2 regions of the Agarivorans sp. QJM3NY_29 genome follow, and region 2 is predicted to be linked to the other one. Evidence: predicted binding sites of a transcription regulator. Region 2 holds the regulator's gene; the other holds the start of a gene.
What was found. Region 2 encodes MetJ, which represses methionine synthesis genes. Its sites were predicted from a motif close to TAGACGTCTAGACGTCTA; they were not measured.
Positions count from the first base shown of each region.

Region 1 (9,720 bases), 440 kb from region 2:
TCTCTTGAAAGTGATGCTGGTTACAGACCGCAATTTCTTGCTCTGTGAGCCCTCCCTCGGGCCCGATCAACAATCTTACGCCATGCAGCGGAATGGGGAGGGTCTTAATGCTATATGGGGCCTTTGGATGCAAATTCAACTTCATTGCTTGACTGTTTTCACCAGCCCACTGCTCAAAACTCTGTAGTTCGGCGATCTCGGGTACGACACTGCGCCCTGATTGTTCACAGGCGGCAATCGCGATTTTTTGCCATTGTTGGCGTTTTTTCTCAAAACGCTCTTGGTTAAGTTTGACCCCACAGCGCTCACTGGTGAGTGGGGTGATTTTATTGACCCCCAGTTCCACCGATTTTTGAATGGTAAATTCCATGCGGTCACCGCGGGAAATCACTTGTCCTAAATGGATCCTGAGGGGGGATTCGCTGGCATTAAGTTGTTGCGTTAATATTTTTACACTCACCTGCTTCTTGCCGCTACTTTCGATACTTGCGGAGTAATTGTTGCCGTCGCCATTAAATAGCTCTAAGTGTTGGCCTGCTGTCATCCGTAATACTCGACCGACATGGTTGGCGGCCTCGCTATCTAATTCAACGATTTGCTGAACGTTGAGTGGGGAGGGTTGATAAATACGAGGAATACGCATGCTAAGTGTCGGCTCCTGAGCGAGTGAAAATTGAAGCAAATAAGGTTGTTAAGGATAAACTGTTCGTCGCTCGAAGCCTAGCCTGCAAATCGTTGCGGTTGTTAGTGCTGCTCATTTGGCTGGCAAGTTATGGTTTATTGAGCAACCAAGGTTTGTTTACAGCGTTTACATTGATAGCGAGCCCCTTGCAGTACTTTATTATGACGGCGGATCCCCAATTGATGGTTTTGGCACTGGCAGCGATACATCACCGTGCTTAGCTCGAGAGTTTCCAGGGAGTAACGATGGGTGGTTGTAGGTGAGCAGTGGAACACCTGTTGCATCAAGGTTTGCCATTCTTTGCCGTGTGGTTTGATTCGACCATAGAGGGCGTGGCAAATTAGATGAGCCACTTCGTGAGGCACGGTTTGAGCGAGGAAGTGTTGTGGTTGTTGTTGGTAAAAATGCTGATTAAAGCGTAGTCGCCATTGAATTAGGTTGGCGCTGCCCGCAACTTTACTGCGACGTGCCGATAACACGATTTCTGGTCGTGTAAATGCACGTTGATAGAAGCGTTCTGCTTGTTGAAAGCAAGCTTCAACCTGTTGCGAAAGTTGTTGCACCTTAAGATCCAAAAAGCCGAAAGGATAATCGCTGATTATACGCTTTCGGCTGCTTCAAGCTAGTGAAGCTTGGGTTTATAGGCCAGCATCGGCTTTCAGGGCTTCGGCTTTATCGGTTTGTTCCCATGGGAACTCGTTGCGACCAAAGTGACCATAAGCGGCTGTGGCTTGATAGATGGGGCGCTCCAGGTCGAGCATTTTCAAAATACCATAAGGGCGAAGGTCGAAATGCTTGCGTACCAAGGCAATCAATTTGTCTTCAGCGAGTTTACCACTACCAAAGGTTTCGATACTAATAGAAGTCGGCTCGGCGACTCCAATCGCATAAGACACTTGAATCTCACAACGCTCTGCTAAACCTGCTGCGACAATATTCTTGGCGACATAACGGCCTGCATAAGCGGCACTACGATCCACTTTTGATGGATCTTTACCGGAGAAAGCCCCCCCGCCATGACGCGCCATGCCGCCATAGGTATCCACAATGATCTTACGGCCAGTTAAGCCACAGTCGCCCATTGGCCCACCAATGACAAAACGACCTGTGGGGTTGATATGGTACTGGGTTTTGTCATTGAGCCACTGTGCTGGAAGCACTGGTTTAATGATTTCTTCCATTACCGCTTCACGCAAATCTTCGGTGGAAATGCTGTCGCAATGTTGGGTCGAAAGGACTACTGCATCGATCCCGGTAATGATGCCATTCTCATAAGCAAAGGTAACTTGAGATTTTGCATCTGGGCGCAACCAGCTTAAGACTCCATTCTTGCGAACCTCTGCTTGGCGTTTGACTAGTAGGTGAGAGTAGGTAATAGGTGCTGGCATAAGCACATCGGTTTCGTTGGTCGCATAACCAAACATTAAACCTTGGTCTCCGGCACCTTGTTCTTCTGGTCGAGCACGGTCAACGCCTTGGTTGATGTCTGGAGATTGTTTCCCAACCACGTTTAATACCGCACAAGAATCTGCATCGAAACCCATGTCGGAGTGGGTATAACCGATTTCTCGTACCGTTGAGCGAGCTAATTCTTCAATATCCACCCAGGCTGAGGTTGTGATTTCCCCGCCAACCATCACCATGCCCGTTTTGACGTAAGTCTCACAAGCTACACGGGCTTTGGGATCCTGGGTTAAAATTGCGTCCAATACAGCGTCAGAAATTTGATCTGCAATTTTGTCTGGATGCCCTTCAGACACTGATTCTGAAGTAAACAAGTGTGTAGTCATGTGATTGGACTCTCTTAGAATGTAATGTTGATGACGTATAGATGGATGACCATCTGGACGTCTATTCTAGTTTCGCTGACTTTATTTTTCCACTCTATTCGCTCATTAAATCATGAATCTGCGAATAATCTGTGAGAATGGCTACCCTCGCGACTGAATCAGGGGGCTTGCAGCAATACTGTTACCGGGCTTAAAGCCCACTTTACTGATGATTTTTATTTGGGAAGCGCTGAATCAAATGTTATGTACCATATAACAAGTCGCTGCTGAGTGTTGCCGACGAGGGACGAAAAGAACAAGCTCAGCAATTGTGCTATCGTTCTTGGCGATGACTTTAACTTTGGGCTCGTGCTTTCCGATGTGATGGCTGTATATCTGGGTCATTTACTATTTTGAACCGTAATGCCTGATCCTTACGCACAGCGATTGCGAGTTTAGCTTGTTTTACTATCCTCGTGACTTTCGTTGATCTGACGTTTGATTTCAGGATTGTTACGCAGTGATTGCTTCAATAGTTCAGAATATAGTGATTTCCCTTTCAAGGCTTGGGCAATGAAGGTCGCTCCTAAACAAGTAACCAGTAACGGCAAAATGAGCTGGTAGTTATCGGTCATCTCAACCACTAAAATGATGCCAGTGACTGGCGCTCGAACTGTTGCGGCAAACAGAGCCCCCATGCCAGCAATGGCAAAGATGCCTGGTTCAGGAACCAGGTCAGGAAAATAACTTGCCATTAAGCTGCCATATGCTAATCCAAGCAGAGTGCCCAGTGCGAGCATGGGAGAGAATACTCCCCCAGGTGCAGCCGAACCAAAACTCGCAATGGTCGTAAATAAGCGAAGCACAAACAATAACAGGCAAACACCCCAAACAATTGGATTTCTAAACAACTCGGTGATGAGTTCTACTCCGCCGCCGGTGATATCGGGAACCAAGCTTTGCAGGGTCGCAAATACTGCACCAAATGCCGCACCTGTCATCACGATCCGCGAAATTCGGTTTTTTTGGAGCTGTTGTACTTTAGCCGTGGTACTCAAGACCCAACGGTTAAAGTTAACGCCAACAATACCAAAAATAATTCCTAGTAAAGCGAATAACCACAGAGAGTTGAGTGCTGGAATCGAAAAGTTCGGAATATCCATCACTGCCGATTGGCCATGAATCGAGCGCATCACAATGGTTGCCGCGGCGCTAGACAAGGTGACGCATTTGAATGAGGTAATGCTATAGCGAAATTGCGGCCGCATCTCTTCAATTACAAATAGCACGCCGGCCAAAGGGGCGTTAAAGGCGGCCGCTAAACCAGCGGCAGCACCCGCCGCTGTTAAGATATGGGTGGCGTGTTGATAACGTTTGGCCCTGCCGGCAAACATTCGACCTACCGAACCACCGATTTGAATCGAAGGACCTTCTCTTCCAAGTACCATTCCGGAACTGATGGTGAGCGCCCCAGCGAAGAACTTTATCGGTAGCACTCGACGCCAACGGATATCATGTAAGCCATCCAGAGCGCCTTCTAAGTGCGGGATCCCGCTTCCTGAAGCTTCCGGCGCAAAGCGAGCCGTTAACCAAAATCCCAAGGCGGTGATCAGAGCGCCAATCAAGGCACCTGCGATAATACTTAAGAAAGGACTTAGCGAAGCGCTCTCGACTAAGTGAATCCGAAAGTCACCAACCCAATTAATCAGTTCTTCAAACATCGCGATCACTAAACCGACGGTTGCGCCAACAAAGCCAGAAAGAGCAATCAGAACCATGTAATCGTATTGGGTGGTAAAGAATTTAGGGGTGGTTCGGTGCTTGATTAATCCACCTTGAAAAAACCGAAAGTTGGGAGACTTAGGCATTTTAAATCTAAAACCTTAATAGCAAGAATGACTTCAACGTATGAATAATTATTCATACGTCCATAAAATTAATCAGCGCTTAGTTGGGGTGAAAGTAAATCACCATGCTGTTTCGTTGGTGCCGACTCAGCGGTTCAAACATATAAAATAAGCTCTTGTCGCAGGTAACGGATGACGAAAATGAATTAAGGGGTGGAGAGGCGTAGAAGCCGATAACTCATCTATCAAAGGAATAATCCGTTATTGCTAATCATTTAATGTTTGATTGTGTTGTCACCACTCCAGAGCGAGGAGTGTGTAACTAGGTTACGTGCTTTTGCGACAGGTTGGTATGATTTTAATCAAAAAAACGTGATCGGTATCACTTAGACATTTTTGCGTTGGGACATTGTCTCTTCGGTTCTGTTATTTGCGCCATTATTTTGAGTAATTGTCCACGTGAGTACTCAATAAGTGGAACTCAGCCATAAATTTACCGATTCTTTTTAGATAATTATTGAGTAACATCGTTGACTTTGTGACAATACGCGCCTCTCGATACCCTATAGCCTATAATTTGCAGGAGAAATTCATGTCTTCTCGTCGTCAACTCGCCAACGCCATTCGTGCTTTAAGTATGGATGCAGTTCAGCAAGCTAACTCTGGTCACCCTGGAGCCCCCATGGGAATGGCTGATATTGCTGAAGTGCTATGGCGCGACTTTTTGAAACATAACCCGAATGACCCAAATTGGGCAGATCGTGACCGCTTTGTTCTATCGAATGGTCATGGCTCGATGTTGTTGTATTCTCTACTGCATCTTTCTGGTTATCAACTGCCTATCGAAGAACTAAAAAACTTTCGCCAATTACATTCTAAAACGCCAGGCCACCCAGAATATGGTTATGCGCCGGGTGTAGAAACCACTACCGGTCCGCTTGGTCAAGGTCTTACCAACGCTGTGGGTATGGCTTTAGCAGAAAAAATATTAGCGGCTCAATTCAACAAAGATGGTTTTCCTGTGGTTGACCATTATACCTACACCTTTCTCGGTGATGGCTGCTTGATGGAGGGGATCTCTCACGAAGCTTGTTCACTTGCTGGTACTCAAGGTTTAGGTAAATTGATTGCCTTTTGGGATGACAATGGCATTTCGATTGATGGTGATGTCGAAGGTTGGTTTACCGACGATACCGTGAAACGTTTCGAAGCTTACGGTTGGCATGTGATTGGTGGTGTCGATGGCCATGATAGCGACGCAATTGCGGCTGCGATTACGGCAGCCAAAGCTGAAACAAGCAAGCCAACCATGATTTGTTGTAAAACTGTGATTGGTTTTGGTTCACCGAATAAATCGGGTAGCCACGATTGTCACGGTGCACCACTTGGTGCTGACGAAATAGCGGCTGCTCGTGAATTTTTAAATTGGCCCTATGCTGCTTTTGAAATTCCTCAAGATATTTATCAAGCTTGGGATGCAAAAGAGGCTGGTGGCTCATCACAATCAGAGTGGAATCAGTTATTTGCTGGCTACGAAGCTGCTTACCCAGCACTTGCGGCCGAGTATAAACGTCGTATGAACGGCGACTTACCAAGTGATTGGACAGCATTTGCTGATTCGTATATTGCTGATTTACAAGCTAACCAAGCTAAAGTCGCGACGCGTCAGTCTTCACAAAAAACCTTAGAAGCTTTTTGTCCTAAATTGCCTGAATTACTGGGTGGCAGCGCAGATTTGGCTCCGTCTAATCTTACGATGTGGTCTGGTTCTCAAGCGGTGACTGCTGAGGACGCTTCCGGTAACTATATGCATTACGGTGTGCGTGAGTTTGGTATGTCGGCAATCATGAATGGTGTGACCTTACATGGTGGTTTAAAAGCTTACGGTGCGACTTTCTTAATGTTTATGGAATACGCACGTAATGCCTTACGCATGGCTGCATTAATGAAGCAACCGACTATTTTTGTGTATACCCATGACTCGATCGGTTTGGGTGAAGATGGTCCAACTCACCAAGCGGTAGAACAAACTGCGAGTTTACGTTTAACCCCCAACATGAGCACTTGGCGTCCCTGTGACTCGGTAGAGTCAGCGGTTGCTTGGCGTCATGCGATTGAACGCAAAGATGGCCCAACATCGTTAATCTTTTCTCGTCAGGGTTTGGCACCGCAAGCGCGTGATGCTCAACAACTGGCTGATGTTGCTCGTGGTGGTTATGTATTGAAAGATTGTGCTGCTACGCCAGAACTTATTTTGATTGCAACGGGTTCCGAAGTTGAACTTGCCGTGGCTGCTTATGAAGAACTGAGCGCTGCAGGTAAGGCTGTTCGAGTAGTTTCTATGCCAGCAACAGATGTTTTTGATGCGCAATCAGCCGAATATCGTGAATCTGTATTGCCTTTCGCAGTCCGTAAACGAATTGCAGTTGAAGCGGGTATCGCCGATTTCTGGCATAAGTATGTTGGTTTCGATGGAAAGGTCTTAGGAATGACCACCTTTGGTGAGTCTGCGCCAGCGGGTGAGCTATTTAAGTTGTTTGGCTTCACTCAAGAGAACCTCGTGAAGATGGCTAACGAACTGTTGTAAGACAGTCGTTAGTTATTATTTATGAGTAAAACCCTCTGAATTATAGAGGGTTTTTTGTTTTGTTGCTTATTTATGGAAATGCAAAATACTATGCAGCATCATCCTATTCGGGTCGCTATTAATGGTTTTGGCAGAATTGGCCGAAGTGTGCTTAGAGCGTTATTTGAGTCTCAGCGACAAGCTCAGATCCAAGTGGTGGCGATTAACGAGTTAGCTAGTCCAGAGGCTATGGCTCATTTACTTAAGTATGATTCTACCCACGGTACTTTTGCTGAACATGTCTCGCTACAGGGGGAATGTTTATCAGTGGCTGGTCAGCAGATCCAGCTGCTGCATAACCGTGAACCAAGTGCTTTGCCGTGGGCTGAGTTTAAGGTGGATATCGTGCTGGAGTGCACCGGACGTTTTAGTTCAGTCGCTGATGCGCAAATGCATATTGACGCTGGCGCTAAAAAAGTATTGTTCTCTCATCCAGCCGATCCTTGCGTTGACCACACGGTAGTCTATGGTGTTAATGAGCATATGCTGAATGCGGCGAGTAAGGTTGTCTCTAACGGCTCTTGTACTACGAACTGTATCGTGCCTGTGATTCAGGTATTGGATGAGGCCTTCGGTGTGGAATGTGGTACTATTACTACAATTCACTCATCCATGAATGACCAACAAGTGATCGATGCTTACCACAGTGACCTGCGTAGAACACGCGCGGCCGGGCAATCAATTATTCCAGTTGATACCAAGCTGGCTAAAGGTGTAGAGCGTATTCTTCCTAAGTTTGCAGGTAAGTTTGAGGCTATCGCTGTGCGGGTGCCAACACAGAATGTTACGGCGATGGACTTGAGTGTAACTTTGTGTAAAAAAGTTACAGTTTCTGATATAAATCAAGCCATTCAAGCGGCAGTTTGCGGTAAATTAGCGGGTATCTTGAGCTATACCGAAGAACCCTTGGTGTCTATCGATTTTAACCACAATAGTCATTCAAGCATTATTGATGGCTCACAAACACGAGTAAGTGGCCAACACTTAGTCAAAGTGTTGGCTTGGTGTGATAACGAATGGGGCTTTGCCAACCGTATGTTAGACACCACCGTTTTAATGAGTCAGATGGAATTATCGGCTTAGCCAAGCGGCTGGGTTGTAAGTTTAATTTAAAACTAAATGAGGACAGATAATGTCAATTATCAAAATGACCGACTTAGATCTTGCTGGTAAACGCGTATTAGTACGTCAAGATCTGAATGTTCCTGTAAAAAATGGAAAAGTGACTTCCGATGCTCGTATCTTAGCATCGATTCCAACCATTAAGTTGGCCTTAGAGCAAGGCGCTAAGTTGATGATTACTTCTCACCTTGGTCGTCCTACTGAAGGTGAATATAACGCAGAATTTTCTCTTCAGCCTGTGGTTGACTACTTAAATGAAGCTTTAGATGTGCCAGTACGTCTTGCGACTGACTACCTCGATGGCTTAGAGCTTAAAGCTGGTGAATTGGTGGTTCTTGAAAACGTTCGTTTCAACGTTGGTGAGAAGAAAAATGAAGAAGCTTTAGCTAAAAAAATGGCTGCACTATGTGATGTTTACGTGATGGATGCCTTTGGTACCGCTCACCGCGCTCAAGCGTCGACTCATGGTGTAGGTATGTTTGCTGAAGTTGCTTGTGCTGGTCCTTTACTTGCGGCTGAACTTGAAGCATTAGGTAAGGCAATGGATAAACCAGAACGTCCATTGGTTGCGATTGTTGGTGGTTCTAAAGTTTCGACGAAGCTAACTGTATTAGAGTCACTCTCTAAAATAGCTGACCAATTAGTGGTTGGTGGTGGTATTGCAAACACCTTTATCGCCGCTGAAGGTCATAACGTAGGTAAGTCTCTTTACGAAGCGGACTTACTTGAAACCGCTAAAAAATTGATGAAAGAGTGTGCTATTCCAGTTGCCACTGATGTTGCATGTGCCAAAGCATTTGATGAAAATGCTGAAGCTGAAATTAAACATGTTTCAGAAGTTCAAGATGATGACATGATCTTCGACTTGGGTCCTGATTCAACAGCGGCGCTTGCAGAAATCATTGGTAATGCTAAAACTATTCTTTGGAATGGTCCTGTGGGCGTATTCGAATTCAAGAATTTTGAAGCGGGTACAGCAGGCATTTCTAAAGCGATTGCTGAATCAGCTGGTTTTTCTGTAGCCGGCGGTGGTGATACACTAGCAGCGATTGATAAGTTCGGAATTAAAGACCAGGTTTCTTACATCTCTACTGGGGGCGGTGCCTTCTTAGAGTTTGTAGAAGGTAAAGTATTACCTGCCGTAGCAATGCTTGAGGAGCGTGCTAAAGGTTAACTGGCGACAGTGTGGAAGCTTTGCTTCCGCACTGTGATAAGTAATAAAGCACAGAAGTGTTCATAATTTTAATTAAATATAAGTAGATGGAATCATTGATATGTCTAAGATCTTCGATGCAGTAAAACCTGGGGTTATCTCTGGCGACGATTTGCAAAAAGTTTTTGCTATTGCTAAAGAAAACAAATTCGCACTTCCAGCGGTTAACGTAGTTAACACTGACACGATTAACGGTGTATTAGAAGCTGCAGCCAAGGCTAAAGCGCCAGTTGTTGTTCAATTCTCAAACGGCGGTGCCGGTTTCTTCACTGGTAAAGGCGTTAAACTTGAAGGCCAAGGCGCAGCGATTCAAGGTGCTGTTGCGGGCGCTAAGTATGTTCACGCTGTTGCTGAATCTTACGGTGTTCCTGTGATCCTTCACACTGACCACGCAGCTAAAAAATTGCTACCTTGGATTGACGGTCTACTCGATGCGGGTGAAGAATTCTTCGCTCAAACTG
Region 1 covers NZ_CP194036.2:4,030,171-4,039,890, reverse strand. Annotated here, with positions in the region: gene rsmE (16S rRNA (uracil(1498)-N(3))-methyltransferase) at 1-643, opposite strand, end outside; gene ACRRS0_RS18180 (SprT family zinc-dependent metalloprotease) at 778-1,245, opposite strand; gene metK (methionine adenosyltransferase) at 1,321-2,472, opposite strand; gene clcA (H(+)/Cl(-) exchange transporter ClcA) at 2,907-4,319, opposite strand; gene tkt (transketolase) at 4,891-6,885, shown strand; gene epd (erythrose-4-phosphate dehydrogenase) at 6,976-8,007, shown strand; gene ACRRS0_RS18155 (phosphoglycerate kinase) at 8,057-9,220, shown strand; gene fbaA (class II fructose-bisphosphate aldolase) at 9,321-9,720, shown strand, end outside.
Region 1: metK (methionine adenosyltransferase) is a predicted target of MetJ. The motif match lies at 2,519-2,536, and genes of this name have one in related genera.

Region 2 (9,720 bases):
AAATTATCGACAATCAACTGAGCTAGTTCACGAGGATTTTTCCCAGCGGGTTTGGCGGCCATTAAGGCAAGGTTGGTCGCTAAGTTGCCGTGAGCTTTATCCTTGGTTCGGTCAACTTGGATCCGAGGTTCGAATCCTTCAGGGAGCACCTGTTGTTGTTTCAGGGCAATGACCGTTTGTTCCAGAAGTTGTTGAATAAGCTCTTTCATGTAGGTTGACACCAATCTCGCGTAAATAAAATGTACAAGGCGGGCATTTTACCGACAATTGCCGCTGAAAACTATCTCTTATCTAGGCTAATTCGGTGTGATTTGATTTGATTGGAGCAAATCGCTACGCGCTTGGTTGTTGATGTTGCTGCTTTGCGTAAAGAGGCGTGTGATTACTGCATATCATAAGGGTCTATATCTAAGGACCAACGAACTTTACGGCTGAGTTTTAAGTTCTCCAATTGTGGTAACAGCCGATGGATAAGCTGATGTAGGCTGGTGCGCTGTTCCGCTTGAATTAATAGTTGCATCCGAAATTTTCCTGCGCGACGTGCTTGTGGCGCTGGGCAGGGAGGAAAAACCCAGCTATTCGCCTGCTGTAGTGGCTGGGCTAGTTGATAGAGCTGCTGGCTTAAGTCATGCACCGCCTGACCATCCACTGCTTCTAAGCGAAATAGCGCTTGAAAGCTAAAAGGGGGAAGTTCGGTGTCTTTGCGTTCATTAAGGGCAAAGCGCGCAAAGTGTTGGTAACCATTATTAATCAAGTCTTGCAGCAGTTCATGCTCAGGGTGATGAGATTGCAACATCACTTTCCCTTCTAAGTTGGCGCGCCCTGCTCGGCCAGCTACCTGCACATATAGTTGGGCCAGGCGTTCTGGGGCCCGAAAGTCGGAACAGAACAAGGCATGGTCGATATCGAGTAGGGCAACTAAGGTTACATTAGGGAAGTGATGTCCCTTGGCCAGCATTTGGGTTCCCAGCAAAATTTGATAGTGATTGTTATGGATCTGTTCCAACAATTGCTCCAAGCTGCCTTTGCGTCGTGTACTGTCTCGGTCGATCCGTGCCACTTTATATTCTGGGAAGATCTCCAGTAAGGCCTCTTGCAGTTGTTCGGTACCAAGGCCAGTGGTGACCAGATTGGTGGAACCACACTGTTGGCATTGATGTGGCACCGGTTGTTGGCTGCCACAGTGATGACAGGCCAAGTGACGGGGCTGCTGATGGTAGGTAAAATATGACTCGCAGCGTTCACACTCACAGACGTGCCCGCACTCATGACAGAGCAGGGCTGGCGCGTAACCTCGGCGATTTAAAAACAGCATCACCTGACGACCAGCCTTTAGCTCCATGCGCATTGCTTTCACTAAGGCGGGAGAAAGCCCCGAGTTGAGCGGTTGATGGCGAATATCCAGCAATTGTTGCTTGGCTAATACTGCATTACCTGCTCGTTGTTTGAGTTGTAGATGAACATAACGGCCGCTCAGGGCATTGTGCAGGCTCTCTAACGAAGGTGTGGCCGAGCCTAAGATGATAGGAATTTGTTCTAATCGAGCGCGTACAATGGCTAAATCGCGGGCGTGGTAACGAAAGCTGTCTTGTTGCTTAAAGGAGCTATCGTGCTCTTCATCGATGATGATTACGCCAGGCTTGGCCATCGGAGTGAACACCGCCGATCGGGTGCCAATGATGATGCCAGCTTCGCCTTGCTTCGCCTTGAGCCAAGCACTAAGCCTTTCACTATCATTCAGGCCCGAGTGGATCGCATAAACTGGAACTTCGAAGCGTTCGGCAAAACGAGCCAAGGTTTGTGGCGTGAGGCCAATTTCGGGAACCAGAACTAAAGCCTGCTGGCCCTTCGCCAGAACTTCGGCAATTACATTGAGATAGATTTCGGTTTTACCGGATCCGGTAATACCTTCAATGAGAAAGGCCTGAAAGCTCGATAGGCTTTGGTTGATGGCCGCTACCGCAATTGCTTGCTCAGGATTGAGCTGCAAGGCTTGGCTTTTGTTGGTCTGTTGTTGAGTCCAATCTGGCACGGTTGCGCGTGCTGTGACTTTTTCTAGCAAGCCTTTTTGCTGTAAGGCGGTGAGCGCAGAACGCGAGAAGTCTCGTTGTTTGGCTTGTTCATCGTTTAATTGAAAATCGGCTTGTTGTTGCAGCGCGCCAATGACTACACCTTGCTTGGGAGCACGCTTAAATTCTGCGAGCTTAGCTTGCTTGCCTTGTTCACTAAGGCGCCAGGCGACAATCGCTTTGGCCTGTGCGGGTTCGCCTTTACGTAACAGGCTGGGCAAGGCCTGGCTCAGTACGTCACCCAAACTATGGTGATAGTAGCTGCTGGCCCAATTTAATAGTTTAAATAGACTCGCGGGAAGTAAGGCCTGTTGATCGACAATTTGGCTAATGGTTTTTAATTTGTCGCTATCGATGTCACTATCATCGGGATGCTCCACCACCAAGCCAACTTTTTCACCTTTACCAAAGGGGACTTTGACCCGGGCACCGATCACTGGTATTGCCGAGTCATCGGATACTCGATAATCAAATAGTCGACGCAATGGAATTGCTAAAGCAACACGAACAATTAACACAAATTTATGAACCCATGAAAAACCCTGCCTCATTCTAAAGCTTGACTATGCATGGGGCAAATGAAGTCGCTGGTGTTTTTTATCCGCGAATAGACCTTGAATACTTGCTAAGCGCGGAGCCATCCTATATGATCCGCCACCTAAAATTTATAGGCTCTGATAGAGTTGCTTTCGTGTGGTGTTTGGTGCCAATAGTGGTGATCAAATGGCGACGCGGCCCAAGTATTGAGGTAATCCATGAAAACTGATATCCATCCAACTTACGAACTACTTACTGCGACTTGTTCTTGCGGTAACGTAATCGAAACTAAATCGACTCGTACTGGTACTATGTTCCTAGACGTATGTGACAAATGTCACCCATTCTACACTGGTAAGCAACGTAACGTTGATACTGGTGGTCGTGTTGATCGTTTCAACAAAAAATTCGCTGTATTGGGCAAAAAATAAGCCAGCCTTATTTAAGCTTTACAGTAAAGAAAAAGCGCCGAAAGGCGCTTTTTTTGTGTCTGGTCATGATGCGAATGAGATATAAAGCAATTTTGCTCATAGCAGATTTGTATTTATTTTCGCTCAAATCGTTTTTCAGAAAGTCGCTTTACCTTTTTTGAGTTTTAGGGTTTTGCCATATAGCTAGATCTATAATGCTTGTCGTTGCCATCCACCATTTTTGGGCAGGTATAGTTTTGTCAGTTCAATTTCTCTTTCTTAGACTTTTATTTCGAAACAGTAGTAAAAAGTTGTACCGATCTGTGCGGGAATATCAGTTGCTTGTAGGGTCACTTTACCTCTCTTCCCTGACAGCACTGCGTTATTTGGAATATTTTTTCAGGGCGTTCCTTTGTAATTCTTGACTGTCCATATATTCCGTAATCGAGAATAGTTGAAGAGATTTCAGAGCTTGTTTCTGTGCTCGTGCATCCTGAGAGAAAAATCAGGGGCAGTGTAGAGTAGTATCATTCTTATTATTAAAACATAATTCCATTTTCGCTAAGAACCGTAGTTGCAAGTGAATAATAAGCAACTTGGTAGTTATGTCGAATGGATTACTGAATTGCATTGTCTAGACGACCTTGTAGCTCAGGGGTTATTGCGAAGCTGTTTGCCCTGCAACAACGCCCTTTCTATCTAAGGTGATTGAGTAAAAGTAGTCGCCTCTATGTTTTTAAATTCACATAACCTTTCTTATTATAATGTTTTTATTGACATGCACTTTAAATTCAATAGGTTATGTTTTTTTTGAGAATGTTTAAGCGGAATGAATCTGTAGATATAGTTTCTTTATTTAGAGGGAGAAAACCATATTGAATTTTTGAAGGATTGTGTTGGGACGTTATATAGCAGTGTCAACAGTCGTAATTTAGAATTAAACAATTAAAAGGAATTTTTGCAATGAAAATATATTTTCAATTTGTAGTTAAGGTTATTTTAATCTGGTCGATTGCTGGGTCAAGCATTGCGGCAGTCATATTTACAGATGATTTTGATTCTGCCGCATCTCCTTTATGGGGAAATGAACAGGGTAGCTGGAATGATAAAGGTGGTGCATACCAGTCTACATCAGGGAATCAAGCATTTAGCTTGTTACCGACAGATTTAAGGGATTTTTCTGTTGAATTGGATATTAATGATGTATGGGATGGCGGTGTAGTTCTTCGTAGTTCATACAATGGGGGGCTTTTTAACGGAATAGCCTTAATCACAGGAGGTCTTGGTGGTGGAGGTACCGGGGTTTACTGGCACGAATTCGTAAATGGTGGCAATTCACCAGCTTTAAAGCATTCTGGTGCATTATTCCCATCTAAAAGTGATATTCATTTAAAAATCGATGTGTTCGGAGATACCTACTCAGCATTTGTGAATGGTACTTTGGTCACTACCTTAACCAGCAGTTTGTACAGCCAAGGACAAGTTGGCTTGTTTAATAACAGACTCGGTCAAAGTTTCGATAACATTAGTGTTTCATCTGTTCCCGAGCCATCCACGATATTTCTTGCGGCATTTGGTATTGCTGGCTTATGTATGTTTAGACGAAATAAAAAGTCATATAAAGTACAAGCAAGTGCTTAACTCTCTGCCGTGGGCGGTTGTTCCTGCAAGATAAGTGAGCTTATTCAAAAGTGTTTGTCTAGTATTTAACAAAAAAGCCGCTCAATGAGCGGCTTTGCAAAATCTTAATCTTCTTTATCCAATTCAGCTTCGGTGGCTTTTTCTAAGGCCGGGTCGGGTCTATCTTTTTGTAGATCGGCATCATCGGGCAGGGGTTGCCCAGTGTAAGCGTGTAAAAATGCTTCGCAGAGCAACTCGCTGTTGGTGGCGTGTCGTAGATTGTTAATTTGTCTACGAGTACGCTCATCGGTCAGTATTTTCAATACTTTTAAAGGTATTGATACCGTTATTTTTTTTACTTGTTCGCTTTTTTTTCCGTGTTCAGCATAAGGGCTGATCCACTCACCATTCCAATCTGTCGACATACTTGAATACACACCAAACCAAAGAAACCCTATTGTAACGGGGGAAAAGCCACTTAGCAATCCAAGAGCAAAGACATTTAGACGTCTAGAAGTGTTGACGTCTTTACGGGGAGTGGTAAAGTGGCAGCATAATTAGAGGGAGTCAGTGAACACATGTCATTAAAAGATCTTCACGCCGCCACCATTGCGGTTCGCAGTGGTATTGAGAGTGATAGCCAACACGGAGCGGTGGTTCCGCCAATTTATTTGTCGAGTAATTATAGTTTCGCCGATTTTAAGCAAAAGCGGCAGTTTGACTACAGTCGCTCTGGTAATCCAACCCGTCAAATATTAGCCGATGCGATTGCCAACCTAGAGCATGGTGCAGGGGCGGTGATCACCAATACCGGCATGTCGGCCGTTCATTTAGTGACCGCTTTGTTAGCGCCTGGCGATTTGCTGATCGCACCGCACGATTGTTATGGCGGAAGTTATCGCCTGTTTGACAGTTTGGCGAAGAAGCAGGCCTTTGAAGTCGAGTTTATCGATCAAAATGATAGCGAGAGCTTGCAAACCGCCCTCGCCAAGCAACCAAAGTTAATTTGGTTAGAAACTCCCAGCAACCCGTTATTGCGGATTGTGGATATTCAAAAAATAGCTCAACAAGCGCATGCTGTGGGGGCTTTGGTAGTTGTGGATAATACGTTTTTGTCGCCTGTATTACAGAATCCAATTTTACTGGGGGCCGATATTGTGGTGCATTCGGCGACTAAGTATATTAATGGTCACTCTGATGTGGTGGCGGGTATGGTTGTGGCAAAAACTGAGTTATTGGCAGAAAGCTTGAGCTGGTGGGCGAATTGTCTAGGTTTAACAGGCTCAGCCTTTGATTCCTATTTAACTCTGCGGGGCTTAAGAACTCTGAAAGCTCGGATGAATGTTCACCAACACAATGCTCAAACTATTGTTCAATGCCTGCAGCAGCAGCCTTTGGTGTCTGCGATTTATTATCCCGGCTTAGCAGAGCACCCCGGTCATGCGTTAGCCCAACAACAACAATCTGGCTTTGGAGCTATGTTAAGCTTTGAAGTTGCGCTAGATGAAACTCAAATGGTGAAATTTCTGAAAGGCTTACAGTTGTTTTCTTTGGCTGAGTCTTTGGGCGGGGTAGAGAGTTTAATCGCTCATCCAGCAACTATGACCCACGCGGCAATGTCGCCAGAGGCATTGGCCGAAGCGGGAATATCGGCGCAATTGTTACGGGTATCGGTTGGTTTAGAAGAAGCGGAAGATTTAGTGAATGATTTACAGCAGGCATTTGCCAATCTTTCGTTTGGCTAAAAGTTGTACAGGAGAACTTCATGTCGGTAGTTAATAGACATGTCCATAAATTTGGTGGCAGTAGCCTCGCTGACGCTAGCTGTTTCAAACGAGTGGCGGGTATTGTTGCGCAGCATTCGCAAGCGCAAGATCTCATTGTGGTATCGGCTGCGGGTAAAACCACCAATCGTTTGTTGAATATCATTGATTTGGCGAAACAAGCCGATAATGCCGCTGCGGAAGCTTTAGCCGCTTTGATTCAGTTTCAGGCGCAGCTAGTTAAGGATTTATTGAGTGAATCGAGGGCGCAAGTGATCGAGCGAGAGCTTGTCGCAGAGCATCGACGAATTGCTCATTTGCTAGAGGCGGATATTAATGCCTTTATCATTAACGAACTGCTCTCTTATGGTGAGCGTTGGTCAGCAAGATTATTGGCCGCCCTTTTAAGCGAACAAGACTGTGCTGCGGAGTGGATGGATTCACGACAGTTTTTCAAAGCCGAATTAGCGGCCCAACCGCAGGTAGATGTTGCGCGCAGCACCCCTTTGTTGGCGGCGTGTTTAGCGGATAAACCCGCTTGCCGAATTGTGGTGACAGGTTTTATTTGCAGTGATAGCGAACAACGCACGGTGACGCTTGGGCGTAATGGCAGTGATTACTCTGCAACCGAATTGGCGGCTTTAGCCGATGCTGTCTCGACCACGATTTGGAGTGATGTTGCGGGAATTTACAGTGCCGATCCGCGCTTAGTGAAAGATGCTCATTTGTTAGATCATTTAGCTTTAAATGAAGCAGCTGAATTATCAAGGATTGGTACCTCGGTACTTCATGCTCGAACGCTAGAGCCGCTGGCTCGCTCTCGGCAACGCTTAAGCTTACGTTGTAGTTATGCTCCCAATGATGGACAAACTCAAATCCATCGGAAAGAAGCCAAAAAAACCGCCGCAAAAATAGTCACCTCGGTGGATGACGTGGTGTTGTTAGAGCTGACATTTACTGAACATTTCCAGCAAAATGCCAGCGCGCTGTTAAGTGCGTTGGCAAGTGTGCAGCTGGCCCCGACCACGCGTCATAAACATACTGAAACTGGCTCGCTACGGATGGCCTACACGCGCGAGCTCGTTGCGGAGGCATTGACCAAGATTGACCAGTTGGCGGTGCAGTATCAGGTGCAACAAGTCGAACGTACCGAAGGTTATTGTTTAGTGGCCTTAGTCGGCGCTGGGGTTTGTGATAATCCTCAACAATGTTACTTGTTCTTTCAGCAACTAGCCGAGCAACCTTTAGAGTTTATTCATTCCAGCTCCGATAAAATGAGCCTGTGTGCGGTAGTACGTAAAATTACCTTGGAACCGGTATTAATCGAGCTTCATAGTAACTTATTTAAACAGCGCCGTAAGGTTGGTGTGGTGGTGTTTGGCAAAGGCAACATTGGGGCTCAGTGGCTGAGCTTGTTTAACGAGCAACAAAGTTTGTTGGAGCAACAATATAAACTCGAGCTTTGTCTCGCTGGAGTGTTTACTAGCCAATCAGGACTACTCGATTTTGCTGGCTTGAGCCTTGCGCAAGCCTTCGATGATAGTTTAGCTAAGCCCTTGTTATGGCCGGAAGTATTGGCGCAACTGAAGCGGCATCCTTTTAATGAACTAGTGGTGTTGGATATTACCGCCAGTGAATCCTTAAGCGCGTATTATCATGAGTTTGCCAAGCTTGGTCTGCATTTGATTACCGCCAATAAACTTGCCGGAGCCAGTGCTTCAGCGAATTTTGAGCAGCTCAGTCAGAGTTTTCGTGACCATGGCTGCAAATGGTTAGCCAATGCCACGGTTGGTGCGGGACTGCCAATTCAGTCGAGTATTCAGCAGTTGCGGCAAGCGGGGGATCAGATCCTTGCTATTTCTGGAATATTTTCCGGTACTTTAAGTTGGTTATTTCAACAATATGATGGTTCTAGTCCATTTTCTGAGTTGCTGGTGGATGCGCTCAATCAAGGGTTGACCGAGCCCGATCCTCGAGATGATCTTTCGGGTAAGGATGTGCAGCGAAAATTACTGATCTTAGCCCGAGAGGCTGGTCTCAAGCTTGAGTTAGCGGATATTCAATTAGCTTCTCTGGTGCCAGAAGCCTTAGCAGAATTAGAACTTGAGCAGTTTATTGAACAGCTGAGTGATTTAGATGAGCCGATGTTGCAGGCGGTGCAGGATGCCCAGCGTCAAGGCAAGGTGATCCGCTATCTCGCCAGAGTCGACCATCAGGGCAAGGCTGAGGTCGGTTTACAGGCGATAGATGCACGGCATCCATTTGCCAATCTCAAACCCTGTGACAATGTTTTTGCGGTTGAAAGTCAGTGGTACCAGCAAAATCCTCTCGTCATTCAAGGTCCCGGAGCAGGCAGAGCCGTGACCGCAGGAGCGCTGCAAGCCGATTTAGTGAGTCTTTGTCAGTATTTGGCTTAAGTGAATTTAGCGTTGTGGCTTTGCTCGAGCTGTTTCGCTTAGATTTGAGAATTGAAATCTCACATAAAAAAGGCCTCCTAAACAGGAGGCCAAACAGGGTATATAAGGGTGTACAAACGTGAGAAGGTAAAGTGCTATTTAACTAGCAGCAAGCGCCCACTCAATCCACTTACTGCTATTTCGAAATGGTCTATATCAATGACGATCTCTGCGCCTGTGATTAAGTCGATAAGGGTACGGGTATCATCCAGTAAATCAGCGGCCAGACGGACCTTTTTTTTATCTGATGAAACGTTTAATAAATACACAATTTGCTGTTCTTTAGTCGTTTTTAATACGGCTAATAGATCTTTGTCGGCGTAGAGGTTCTGTACGCTACCTTGATATAGTGCTGGATTATTTTGCCGAACTTCCATCAATTGACTAACATAGTCCATCAGCGCTTGCTGTTCACGACTTGGGGTGAAACCATCGGTGACCCCTTTTATATGAGCGCTGGAGCGAGCAACATGGTCGTCACATAAACCTTGTGCTGCGCATACGCTGTTGTCTACTTTCGCGGCAAAGTTGGCAACTTCATCACCAATCTCATCACCGTAGTACAAGGTAATCGGTCCGCTATAGGCGGCCATATAAGAGAAAGCCGCTTTATGTCTCTCCCAATAATGGCTTAAGCCACCACGCTGAATCAGATCGCCGAAGCGAACTAAATCATGGTTGCCGAGCATTAAATTAGCTTGGGCGTGATCAGGATAAGAATGATGATCGTTCCAGCTGGCGGTTAAGGTGCTGGCATCGTGATCCCCTGAGCCACTTTCTTCTACCGCTAAGGTCTGTACGAGCGCATAACGACGGTTAAAATCGAAGGCCGAGGGCAGGGCTGGAGACGAATTACTGCCATAAG
Region 2 covers NZ_CP194036.2:4,467,548-4,477,267, reverse strand. Annotated here, with positions in the region: gene argS (arginine--tRNA ligase) at 1-209, opposite strand, end outside; gene priA (primosomal protein N') at 383-2,620, opposite strand; gene rpmE (50S ribosomal protein L31) at 2,825-3,037, shown strand; gene ACRRS0_RS20325 (PEP-CTERM sorting domain-containing protein) at 3,980-4,657, shown strand; gene metJ (met regulon transcriptional regulator MetJ) at 4,762-5,061, opposite strand; gene metB (cystathionine gamma-synthase) at 5,215-6,381, shown strand; gene metL (bifunctional aspartate kinase/homoserine dehydrogenase II) at 6,402-8,816, shown strand; gene ACRRS0_RS20305 (alpha-amylase family glycosyl hydrolase) at 8,951-9,720, opposite strand, start outside.